Regions from separate parts of the Arthrobacter sp. AIWTK1 genome, predicted to be linked through region 2. Evidence: riboswitches for the same ligand, from Rfam matches in the RefSeq annotation. Region 2 holds a riboswitch; the other holds the start of a gene.
The links. A riboswitch is a leader RNA that binds a small molecule or an ion and turns the genes downstream of it on or off. The one in region 2 is predicted to bind thiamine pyrophosphate.

Region 1 (4,676 bases), 1.3 Mb from region 2:
AGGACATCCTCGGGAAAGGGTCCGGGCAGCTCCAGTTCCGTGCGGAGCGAATTCAGCGCTTCGGCCAGCCGGTTGGTCTGTTCATGGACACTTGGAGTCAGGCGATGATGTGACACGAAAGTCAGATTAGCTCGATTTGCGCCATTAGTCTTGGACGATGAGCTCAACCCCGGCTGACACCGCTCGTTACAACCGCTTCGTCGCAGACCTGTTCGGGATGATGGCCTACGGAGAGCTGTCAGCTTTCGAGAGGTTCTCCGCTGACGCGCGGTATTCGCCCACCCTCCACGACCGTGCCGTGCTCGGCACGATTGCCGTGGTGGAGTTCCGGCACTACGAACTGGTGAGCGCCCGCCTCGAGGCCATGGGGATCGATGCCGAGGACGCCATGCTGCCTTTCCAGGCAGCCGTGGACCATTTCCATTCGCGGACGCGCCCGGCCGACTGGTACGAGTCGCTGATGAAGGCCTACGTGATCGACACAGTCTCTGCCGACTTCTACCGGGCCATCTCCCGCTACGTTGACGCCGGCACGCGCGAACTCATCGAACAGATCCAGGCCTCCGATGAGACAACGGAGGTTCTCCGTGAACGGCTCAGGGGCGCCCTCGCCGATGATCCCAGGCTCGCTTCCAGGCTGGCTCTGTGGGGCCGGCGGCTGCTGGGCGAAGCACTGACCCAGGCGCAGCGCGTCAGCTACGAGCATGCGTTCCTGGGAAGCCTGATCGGCGGCGAGGACAGCGCCGCAGCCAAGGAACAGGTCAGCGGGCTGATCGCCGGCCTCGCGGAGAAGCACGCCAAGCGGATGACGCAGCTCGGCCTGACGGGATAGTCAGGAGGCGCCGGCGTCGAGCGCTGCCAGCAGCGATTGCGCGGCCGCGGCGGGGTCGTTGGCCTCGGTGATGGCCCGGACCACCACGATGCGCCGCGCCCCTGCATCAACCACCTGCTCCACATTGCCCAGGTCGATGCCGCCGATGGCGAACCACGGCAGCGGCCCGTCCCCGGTCTCGCCGGCAGCTGTTGCGGCAGTTGTTGTGCCGGCGGCCTGCGCCGCGTACCGGACCAGGTCGAGGCCGACGGCGGCGCGGCCCGGCTTCGTGGGAGTGGCCCACACCGGCCCGACGCAGAAGTAATCCAGTCCGCCGGGACCGCGGGATGCGCCGATGGCGGCGTCGATCTGGCCGGGGCTGTGCGTTGACATGCCGACCACTGCTTCATTGCCAAGGAACTTCCGGGCCGAGGCCAGGGGGAGGTCCTTCTGTCCGATGTGGAGCACCGGCGCGCCGGAGAGCGAGGCGATGTCCGCGCGGTCGTTGACTGACCAAAGACGGCCGTGGCGGCGGGCTGCGGCCTCCAGCACCTCGAGCAACTCGAGCTCTTCGGCCGCTTCCAGGTTCTTGTCCCGGAGCTGGATGATGTCAACGCCGCCGGCGTAGGCGGCATCGACGAAGTTGGCGAAATCGCCCCGGTCCGTGCGGGCGTCAGTGCAGAGGTACAGGCGGGCGTCGGTCAGGAGAGCTTGCTCGGTCATGGCTCAAGCCTAGTTCCCCTAAACTGGGTGGGTACCGCGGGAGCCCGCCGCAGCTGTCACAAAGCTGCCGGGCTGAGAGGGCGTCAGAGCCGACCGCTTGACCTGATCCGGTTAGTACCGGCGTAGGGAAGGATGACAATGACCCCGCAATCCCCAACAGGGCACCCTGCCACGCGCAGCCGCGACGAGCGCAGCCCGGACATCCGCGCCGACGTCGCCGTGATCGGCGGGGGAATCATCGGCCACGGCATCGCCTGGGAGGCCCGGCAGTCCGGCAGGTCCGTGGTGATCATCGACGACGCACCGGGGATGGGGGCGAGCTGGGCCGCCGCGGGTATGCTGGCGCCGGTCAGCGAACTTCACTACCAGGAGGAAGACCTCCTGGAACTCATGCTCCACTCCTCGGGGCTATGGCCGGCCTTCGCGGCGGGCCTGGAATCCGCGGGTGCTTCCCGGGAACCCGGCGCCGGCGGCTCAGGCACCGGTTACCTCACGACGTCGACCCTCGCCGTGGGCGCCGACGCCGCCGACCGCCGGGCGCTCGCCGACCTGCGCGGAGTCCAGAAGTCCAGCGGCCTCACGGTGGAGCCGCTGACAGTCAGGGAAGCCCGGGCACGGGAGCCGCTGCTGAGCCCTGGAATATCCTGCGCCTTCGAGATTCCGGCCGACCATCAGGTGGATCCGCGCAAGCTCCTTGCCGTGATCTCGGATTCCCTGCCGGGGTCCGTCGTACGTGAGCGGGCCGCCGGCCTGCTCCGGGAGGACGGGCGCGTCATCGGCGTCAGCCTGGCTGGAGGAGGCGCCGTGCACGCAAGCGAAACCGTCATCGCCAACGGGCTGGAATCCGCATCGCTGGGCGGACTGCCATCCGGGCTTCAGCTGCCGCTCCGCCCCGTGTACGGCGATATCCTGCGCCTGCGCGTCCCCGCCTACCTGCAGCCCCTGGTGACGTCAACAGTCAGGGGGATGGTCCATGGAGTTCCCGTTTACATCGTGCCCCGGCAGGACGGCACCGTGGTGATCGGGGCCACGCAACGCGAAGATGCGCTCTCCGGAGCGGGCACTGAAGCTGCCGCTACCGGGCCTGCAGGAACCGCTACACCGGCAGGTTCAGCCGTTTCCGCCGGGGGCGTGTACCAGCTGCTGCGCGACGCGCAGGTACTGGTTCCCGCCGTCGCCGAACTGGAACTGCTGGAAGCCACGGCGAGGGCCCGTCCGGGAACGCCGGACAATGCGCCGCTGCTGGGCCGCGCAGCGGACGCCGCAACCGGCCGGGATGTTGGGGGGCTCATCATTGCCACCGGATTCTTCCGGCACGGCGTGCTGCTGACTCCTGCGGCCGCGTCCATCTGCAGGCAGCTGATGGACGGCGCCGCCGATCCTCGCTGGGCGCCGTTCCGGCCCGACCGGTTTTCCCGCCCTGCGTCAACACCGGCAACGCGGGCAACGCCCGCGCACACCGTCACAATTGACCCGAACAAGGAAACAGCATGAACATCACACTGAACGGCACCGCACATGCGGTGGACGACGGCGCGTCCGTCACCACGCTCGTCAGCCAGGTCACCGGCCGGAATCTCGCTCCCAACGGGCAGGCTGCCGACGGCCAAAAACTGGGCGTTGCGGTAGCGCGGAATTCCGAGGTGGTGCCGCGCAGCCAGTGGTTCGTCACGGCACTCGCCGAGGGCGACGACGTCGAACTCGTTACCGCAGTACAGGGAGGTTGAGCATCATGGCAGGAACAACGGTTGCCGGTGCGGCAGGGACAGCGCAGCAGGCGGCGGATCCCTTCATTGTGGACGGTGTCGCGCTGGGATCGCGGCTGATCATGGGCACCGGCGGAGCGCCCAGCCTCGACGGACTGGGGGCGGCCCTGATCGCTTCGGGCACGGAGCTGACCACGGTGGCCATGCGCCGCTACTCGCCGGCCGAAACAGGCTCGCTGTTCCAGCTCCTGGTGGACCACAACATCCGGGTCCTGCCCAATACGGCCGGCTGCTTTACCGCACGGGACGCCGTGATGACGGCGGAACTCGCGCGGGAGGCCCTGGAAACGGACTGGGTGAAGCTGGAAGTGATTGCGGACGAGCACACCCTACTCCCGGACGCCGTGGAATTGGTGGACGCCACCGAGCAACTGGTGAACCGCGGGTTCAAGGTGTTCGCCTACACGAATGACGACCCCGTGCTGGCGCTGCGGCTGGAGAACCTCGGCGCCACCGCTGTGATGCCGCTCGGATCACCGATCGGCACCGGGCTCGGGATCCTGAACCCGCACAACATCGAACTCATCGTCTCCAGGGCATCCGTTCCCGTGGTGCTGGACGCCGGTATAGGCACGGCATCCGACGCCGCGCTCGCCATGGAACTGGGCTGTGACGCGGTGCTGCTGGCTACGGCAGTGACCCGGGCGCAGAATCCGGCGATGATGGGGGAGGCCTTCAAACACGCCGTCATCGCAGGTAGGCTGGCGAGGGCGGCAGGACGGATTCCACGCCGCGAGCACGCTCTGGCGTCCTCGGCCATGGAAGGCCGGGCGGAGTTCCTGTAGGCGGACCATCCAAGGAGCAGCGGTGACCGGCAAGGAAGACATTCTTACCCAACCCCAGATCGACGCCGCCCTGGCGGAACTTCCGGACTGGCGGTACCGGCTCGGTGGGCTGGTTTCCGTCTTTAAGACGCCGACGGCGGCCGCTGCGCTTGAGCTGATTGCCGCCGTCGGGCGCCTGGCAGAGGAACAAAACCACCATCCGGACCTGGACTGGCGCTATAACAGGGTGTTCATCCGCTTCACTTCACACGACGCCGGCACCCAGGTGACGCAACGTGACGTCGCCGCCGCCGCGGCCGTCAGCCGGGCAGCCGCTGCTGCGTCGGCGGCAGCGGAGCCCGGCAACGCCTAAGCGCCCGAGCCGCAGCAATCAGAGCCGCAGCGCGGCTGTGAGTTCCTTCGTGTCATGCAGGGCACGCTTCCGGCCCAGGTACACCGCGGCGGCGAGTGCCGCCCCGGTGCCCAGGACCATGGGCAGCACCCACGGAATCCACGTCAGGCCGGGCTGGTAACCAAGTCCTGCTGCCATGAAGATGATCCAGCTCAGCATCCCCACGGCAGTGGCCACGCCCGCAGGCACGGCGATGCCGT
Region 2 (4,676 bases):
TCGGACAGGAAGGACGCCAGTTCCGCCCAGGTGTTGGCGTCCTGGCCGAACGTGGGCTCGTCGAGGATCAGCACCCGGGGATGGGCGGCCAGCACGGTGGCGACGGACAGCCTGCGCTTCTCCCCGCCCGAGAGCGTGTAGGGGTTCGCGTCCACCAGCTTGGTCAGCCGCAGCCGCTCCAGGAGTTCGTCCACGCGTTCCTCGCCGTGGCCCAGGTGCCGCGGGCCGAACATCAGCTCATCCAGCACCCGGCCGGTGACGAACTGGTGCTCCGGTTCCTGGAAAACGGTGCCGATCCGGGAGATCAGCTGCTCCGCTTTCCACTTGTACGGGTCGATCCCGGCGCCTTCGCTGAGGTCAACGGTGGCGGAAACCCTGCCCTCCACGGGCTGGAGCAGCCCGGCGAGGGTGAGGGCAAACGTGGACTTTCCGGAACCGTTGGGCCCGGTGACGGTCAGGGCCTGGCCGGCCCGGACCTGCGCCGTGATGCCGGTCTGCACCGGTACCGGAGGGACAGCCTTGAAGCGCCGCCGGCGGGGACGTTCGCGGGAGACGGCAAGGTTCTCGGCCGCCAACAGGAGGTTCCTGCCCCCGGGCGCCCCCGCCCCGTGCGCCCCCGGGTCACCGGCACCCGCAGAACCCTGCGCTCCGGTGCCGCCGGACCGCGCCCGGGTGGCGGGCACATACCCGGGAACCCAGACACCGGCGGCAACAAGCATGTCCCGGGCCTGTGCCAGGACCTGGTCCGGGGGCCCGTCCAGCAGCACCGCGGAGTCCGTGGCCGATCCGGGCTGCAGCACCACGATCCGGTCCACGAGGTCTTTCCAGACGCCCACGCGGTGTTCCACCACCACCAGTGTTGCCCCGGTTTTGTCCAGGCACCTGCCCACGGCGTCCCTGACCTCCAGGACGCCCGCAGGGTCCAGGTTGGCGGTGGGCTCGTCGAGGAGCAGCAGCCCCGGGCGCATGGCCAGGATGCCGGCGAGCGCCAGGCGCTGCTTCTGGCCGCCGGAGAGGGCCGACGTCGGGTGGTCCAGCGGCAGGTAAGCCAGGCCGACGTCGTCGAGCGCCTCGCCGACGCGCGCCCAGATGTCCGCGCGCGGCACAGCGAGGTTCTCGGCGCCGAAGGCGACGTCGTCCCCCACGCGGGAAAGGACCACCTGCGTCTCGGGGTCCTGCTGCATCAGGCCGGTCCGCCCCCGCTGGGCGCGGGGCGGAGCGCCGTCGATCAGCAGGGCGCCCGTCTCATCGGAGTCATCCGCATCCGGCGCGCCATCGTGATGGGCTCCGGCGTCGCTGTCGCCGAGCACCCCGGCGAGGGCGTGCAGCAGCGTGGATTTTCCCGCGCCGGAGGGACCCAGCAGCAGCACGCGTTCGCCCGGCTGAATGTCCAGGTCCAGGGCGCGGACGGCAGGCAGGGACCGGCCGGCATGCCGCCAGCCCCAGCCCCTTGCCGTGACCGCGGCCGGGCGGACGGTGTCGGAAGGCGTCATGAGCAATGTGCGTTCATCAGGAGAAGACGGGCTCCGCAGCTGCCTTGCGGGAGGCGAAGGAGCTCAGCACACCGGTCCTGGCGAGGCCGCGGGTGGCGAGCCAGGACAGGCCGCCGGCGATGACGGCGCCCGAGATGGCTGTGAAGATGATGTAGGCCAGCTTGTCGCCGGCAGCGTAGGCGATGTTCCAGCCCCAGGGCGCGAACGAGTCGTTCAGGCCGCAGAAGAGGCCTGCGGCGGCACCGGCCAGCAGCGAAACGGGCAGGTTGAACTTCTTGTAGACGAACACCGCGAAGATGATCTCCGCCCCCAGCCCCTGCACGAAGCCGGAGAACAGCACTGACGCTCCGTACTGCGAGCCCATGATCAGTTCACCGGTGGCGGCGACAGTTTCGCAGAACAGGGCGGCTCCGGGCTTGCGGATGATCAGCATGCCCAGGACGGCGGGAATCATCCAGCCGCCGGCGATGAGGCCGGTCAGCGGCGGGTAGACGGCGTTCATGGGCGGCGACACTGCGGCGGCTCCCTGGGACCAGGCCCAGAAGATGACGCCGCCGGCCACTGCGATCAACGCGGCAACCACTATGTCCACCACACGCCAGCTGTACTTGCTGTTGCCAAGCGACTGCTTGGCGGTAATTCCAGTCATTTTTCTTCCTCCTGAGGTACAGGAGGGGAGAGTGTTCCCCGGGCGCTCCACGGCTTCCGCCGCCTGCTGCCGGACACTCTGAGAACTCGACTCCCTTGCGCCGGTACTAACCGGATCAGGTTCGAGGGTCTGCGGCTGTCCGCACTCTCAGCGCCCGCCTCCGGTTCCCTGGACTCTTCCAGTGATGGCCGACGGCGACGCTCCCCTGTCGTATCAATTCGCCCTTATGGGCGTGGATCAGTTTACACCCGCGGGGCTGCGAAATCCCGGGGCGGGTGTCACAATGCGCGGTGATCCGGGCGGGTTGATGCGGTTAGGCTAGGGGAAGCCCTGTTTCCGTCGTTTCCCACCTGTTAGGGGTACTGGAGTGAGTTTTTTCATCAAGCTGCTTGGAACCGGAGTGAGCCTGCTGGCCGGATTCGCCGGCACGAAGGCCGTTGACGTCGTCTGGGAAAAGATCACCGGCCGTAAGCCGCCCAAGGGCGACAAGGACGACGTCCCCACCACCCTGCGCAGCGCCCTGACCTTTGCACTGATTTCGGCCGCTGTCAGCGCCATCATCCAGGTCCTGGCCAACCGGGGCACGCAGCGTGCCATCACCCGCTTCGCCAAGAGCCAGGACATCGTTTAGTCCCTCAAGGGCCGCCGCTAGGCCGGGCCGTCGTCCTCGTCGGCGGCCCGCTTGGCGGCCGCTTTCTTGTCTGCCGCCTTCAGCACCACAGCTTCCAGCTCGTCGGTGGTAAGCAGTTCCTTGTGCAGGTGCTTGGTGCGGTAGCCGGCCCTGCCCACCATGTGCGCGGACACCGGGACGGTGAGCACCTGGAAGATCCACGCCACGAACAGCACGGGCCACACCCACCAGGTCCGCAGCTGCAGGCCCACCGAGGCAAGCAGCAGGAAGAGCCCCAGCACCTGCGGCTTGGTGGCGGCGTGCATCCTGCTCATCAGGTCGGGGAAGCGCAACAGGCCGATAGCCGCACCGAGGGACATCAGGGCGCCTACCACCATGAAGACGGCGGACACCGCGTCAACGATGGTGTCCACGGCGGAGGGTTCAGGATTCATTGGGCTGCTCCCGCCTGTCGGCCACGAAGCGCGCCACGGTCACGGACCCGATGAAACCGATGATGGACAGCGCCACGAGCAGCATGAGGTTGTTCAGGTGCCTGTTGACGGCCATGTCTATGCAGAGCGTGGCCCCGATAATGGCCAGCAATACGTCCGAGGCCAGCACCCGGTCCAGCAGGGACGGCCCGATGGCGATCCGGACGATGGCTCCGGCTGCCGCCAGGGACAGGATCACGGCCGTTATGGTCAGGACGATTTCCATCATGCGCCCACTTCCTCTTTCAGTGCGGCCAGTTCCTCGCGGGTGCCCATGATCCTGATCAACGCTGCCTCGGCATCCCGGACCTCCTTGCGCAGGTTCGCAATGTCCTCCCCGCTCCGCACGTTGAGCCCGTGGACGTAGAGCGTCGACGTGGAGCGGTCCACCTCCACCACCAGCGAGCCCGGGATCAGCGAGAGGACATGGCCCGTGGCTGTCACCATCAGGTCCGAGTGGCTCCGCAACTGGACGGCGACGACGGCGTTGCTCACCTTCGGCCCCCGGGCCAGGGCCAGGAAGAGTACCTGGAAGCTGGCGGCCACCACCTTGCCGAGGAAAACGATCGCGAACGGGACGGCCCGCACAATGCTGAACCTGCCGCCCAGTTCCACCGGGGGCAGGTAGAACAGCCGCGCCACCACTACGGCGATGAGCGCACCGAACAGCAGGTTTCCGGGGCTGAAGTCCTGCCAGAGGGCACCCCAGACAAACACCAGCCACACGAGGAGCGGCAGTTCCTGCCGGATGGAAATCCGTCGGCGGTTCATTTCTGTCCCTCCTGCTGCGCGGGCTCAGGCTGCGCGATCGGGGGCACGGGGGCGTTTTCACCCAGGACCGCCTGGATGTAGGAGGACCTGTCCAGCATTTCCACCGCGGACTGGTCTGCCACCCGGAACAGCGGGCCGGCGAACACGGTGAGTGCGACGCCGAAAGCCACCAGCCCCAGAGTCGACCCCACCATGGTGCGCGGCAGGAGCGTGACGTTGCGTTTGCCGGCACGGTCGCCGGTGTCGGAGTCCTCCGGGGGCGCCAGCAGCACGGGGTCGGGGTTTTCGGCGTCCTCGGGCTTGCGCCAGAACGCGCGGTTCCACACCCGGGCAATGGCCAGGAGCGTGAGCAGGCTGGTCAGGACGCCGCCGATCACCAGGGCGTAGGCAAGCGGGGTGCCCAGCTGAACACCGGCCTGCAGCAATCCGAGCTTGCCCAGGAAACCCGAGAACGGCGGGATTCCGGCCAGGTTCATGGCGGGAACGAAGAACAGCAGGGCAAGCATCGGGGACAGCTTGGCCAGGCCGGCAACCCGGTCGATCGACGAGCTCCCGCCGCGGCGTTCGATCAGGCCGGTGACCAGGAACAGGCTGGTCTGGATGGTGATGTGGTGGGCCACGTAGAACACGGCCGCACCAAGTCCTGCCACGGAGGACAT

Region 1: it holds a riboswitch for thiamine pyrophosphate, as region 2 does, so the genes downstream of both, thiO (glycine oxidase ThiO) here and AC1MDG_RS19995 (ECF transporter S component) in region 2, are expected to answer to the same signal.

What each region holds. Positions count from the first base shown of each region.
Region 1 is NZ_CM155287.1:3,057,194-3,061,869, reverse strand. It holds gene AC1MDG_RS14060 (RNB domain-containing ribonuclease) at 1-116, opposite strand, end outside; gene AC1MDG_RS14055 (ferritin-like domain-containing protein) at 158-832, shown strand; gene thiE (thiamine phosphate synthase) at 833-1,534, opposite strand; TPP riboswitch at 1,561-1,680, shown strand; gene thiO (glycine oxidase ThiO) at 1,673-3,028, shown strand; gene thiS (sulfur carrier protein ThiS) at 3,025-3,261, shown strand; gene AC1MDG_RS14035 (thiazole synthase) at 3,267-4,085, shown strand; gene AC1MDG_RS14030 (4a-hydroxytetrahydrobiopterin dehydratase) at 4,108-4,437, shown strand; gene AC1MDG_RS14025 (hypothetical protein) at 4,456-4,676, opposite strand, start outside.
Region 2 is NZ_CM155287.1:4,353,732-4,358,407, forward strand. It holds gene AC1MDG_RS19990 (ABC transporter ATP-binding protein) at 1-1,493, opposite strand, end outside; gene AC1MDG_RS19995 (ECF transporter S component) at 1,510-2,142, opposite strand; TPP riboswitch at 2,217-2,359, opposite strand; gene AC1MDG_RS20000 (DUF4235 domain-containing protein) at 2,510-2,773, shown strand; gene mnhG (monovalent cation/H(+) antiporter subunit G) at 2,791-3,207, opposite strand; gene AC1MDG_RS20010 (MrpF/PhaF family protein) at 3,197-3,475, opposite strand; gene AC1MDG_RS20015 (Na+/H+ antiporter subunit E) at 3,472-4,017, opposite strand; gene AC1MDG_RS20020 (Na+/H+ antiporter subunit D) at 4,014-4,676, opposite strand, start outside.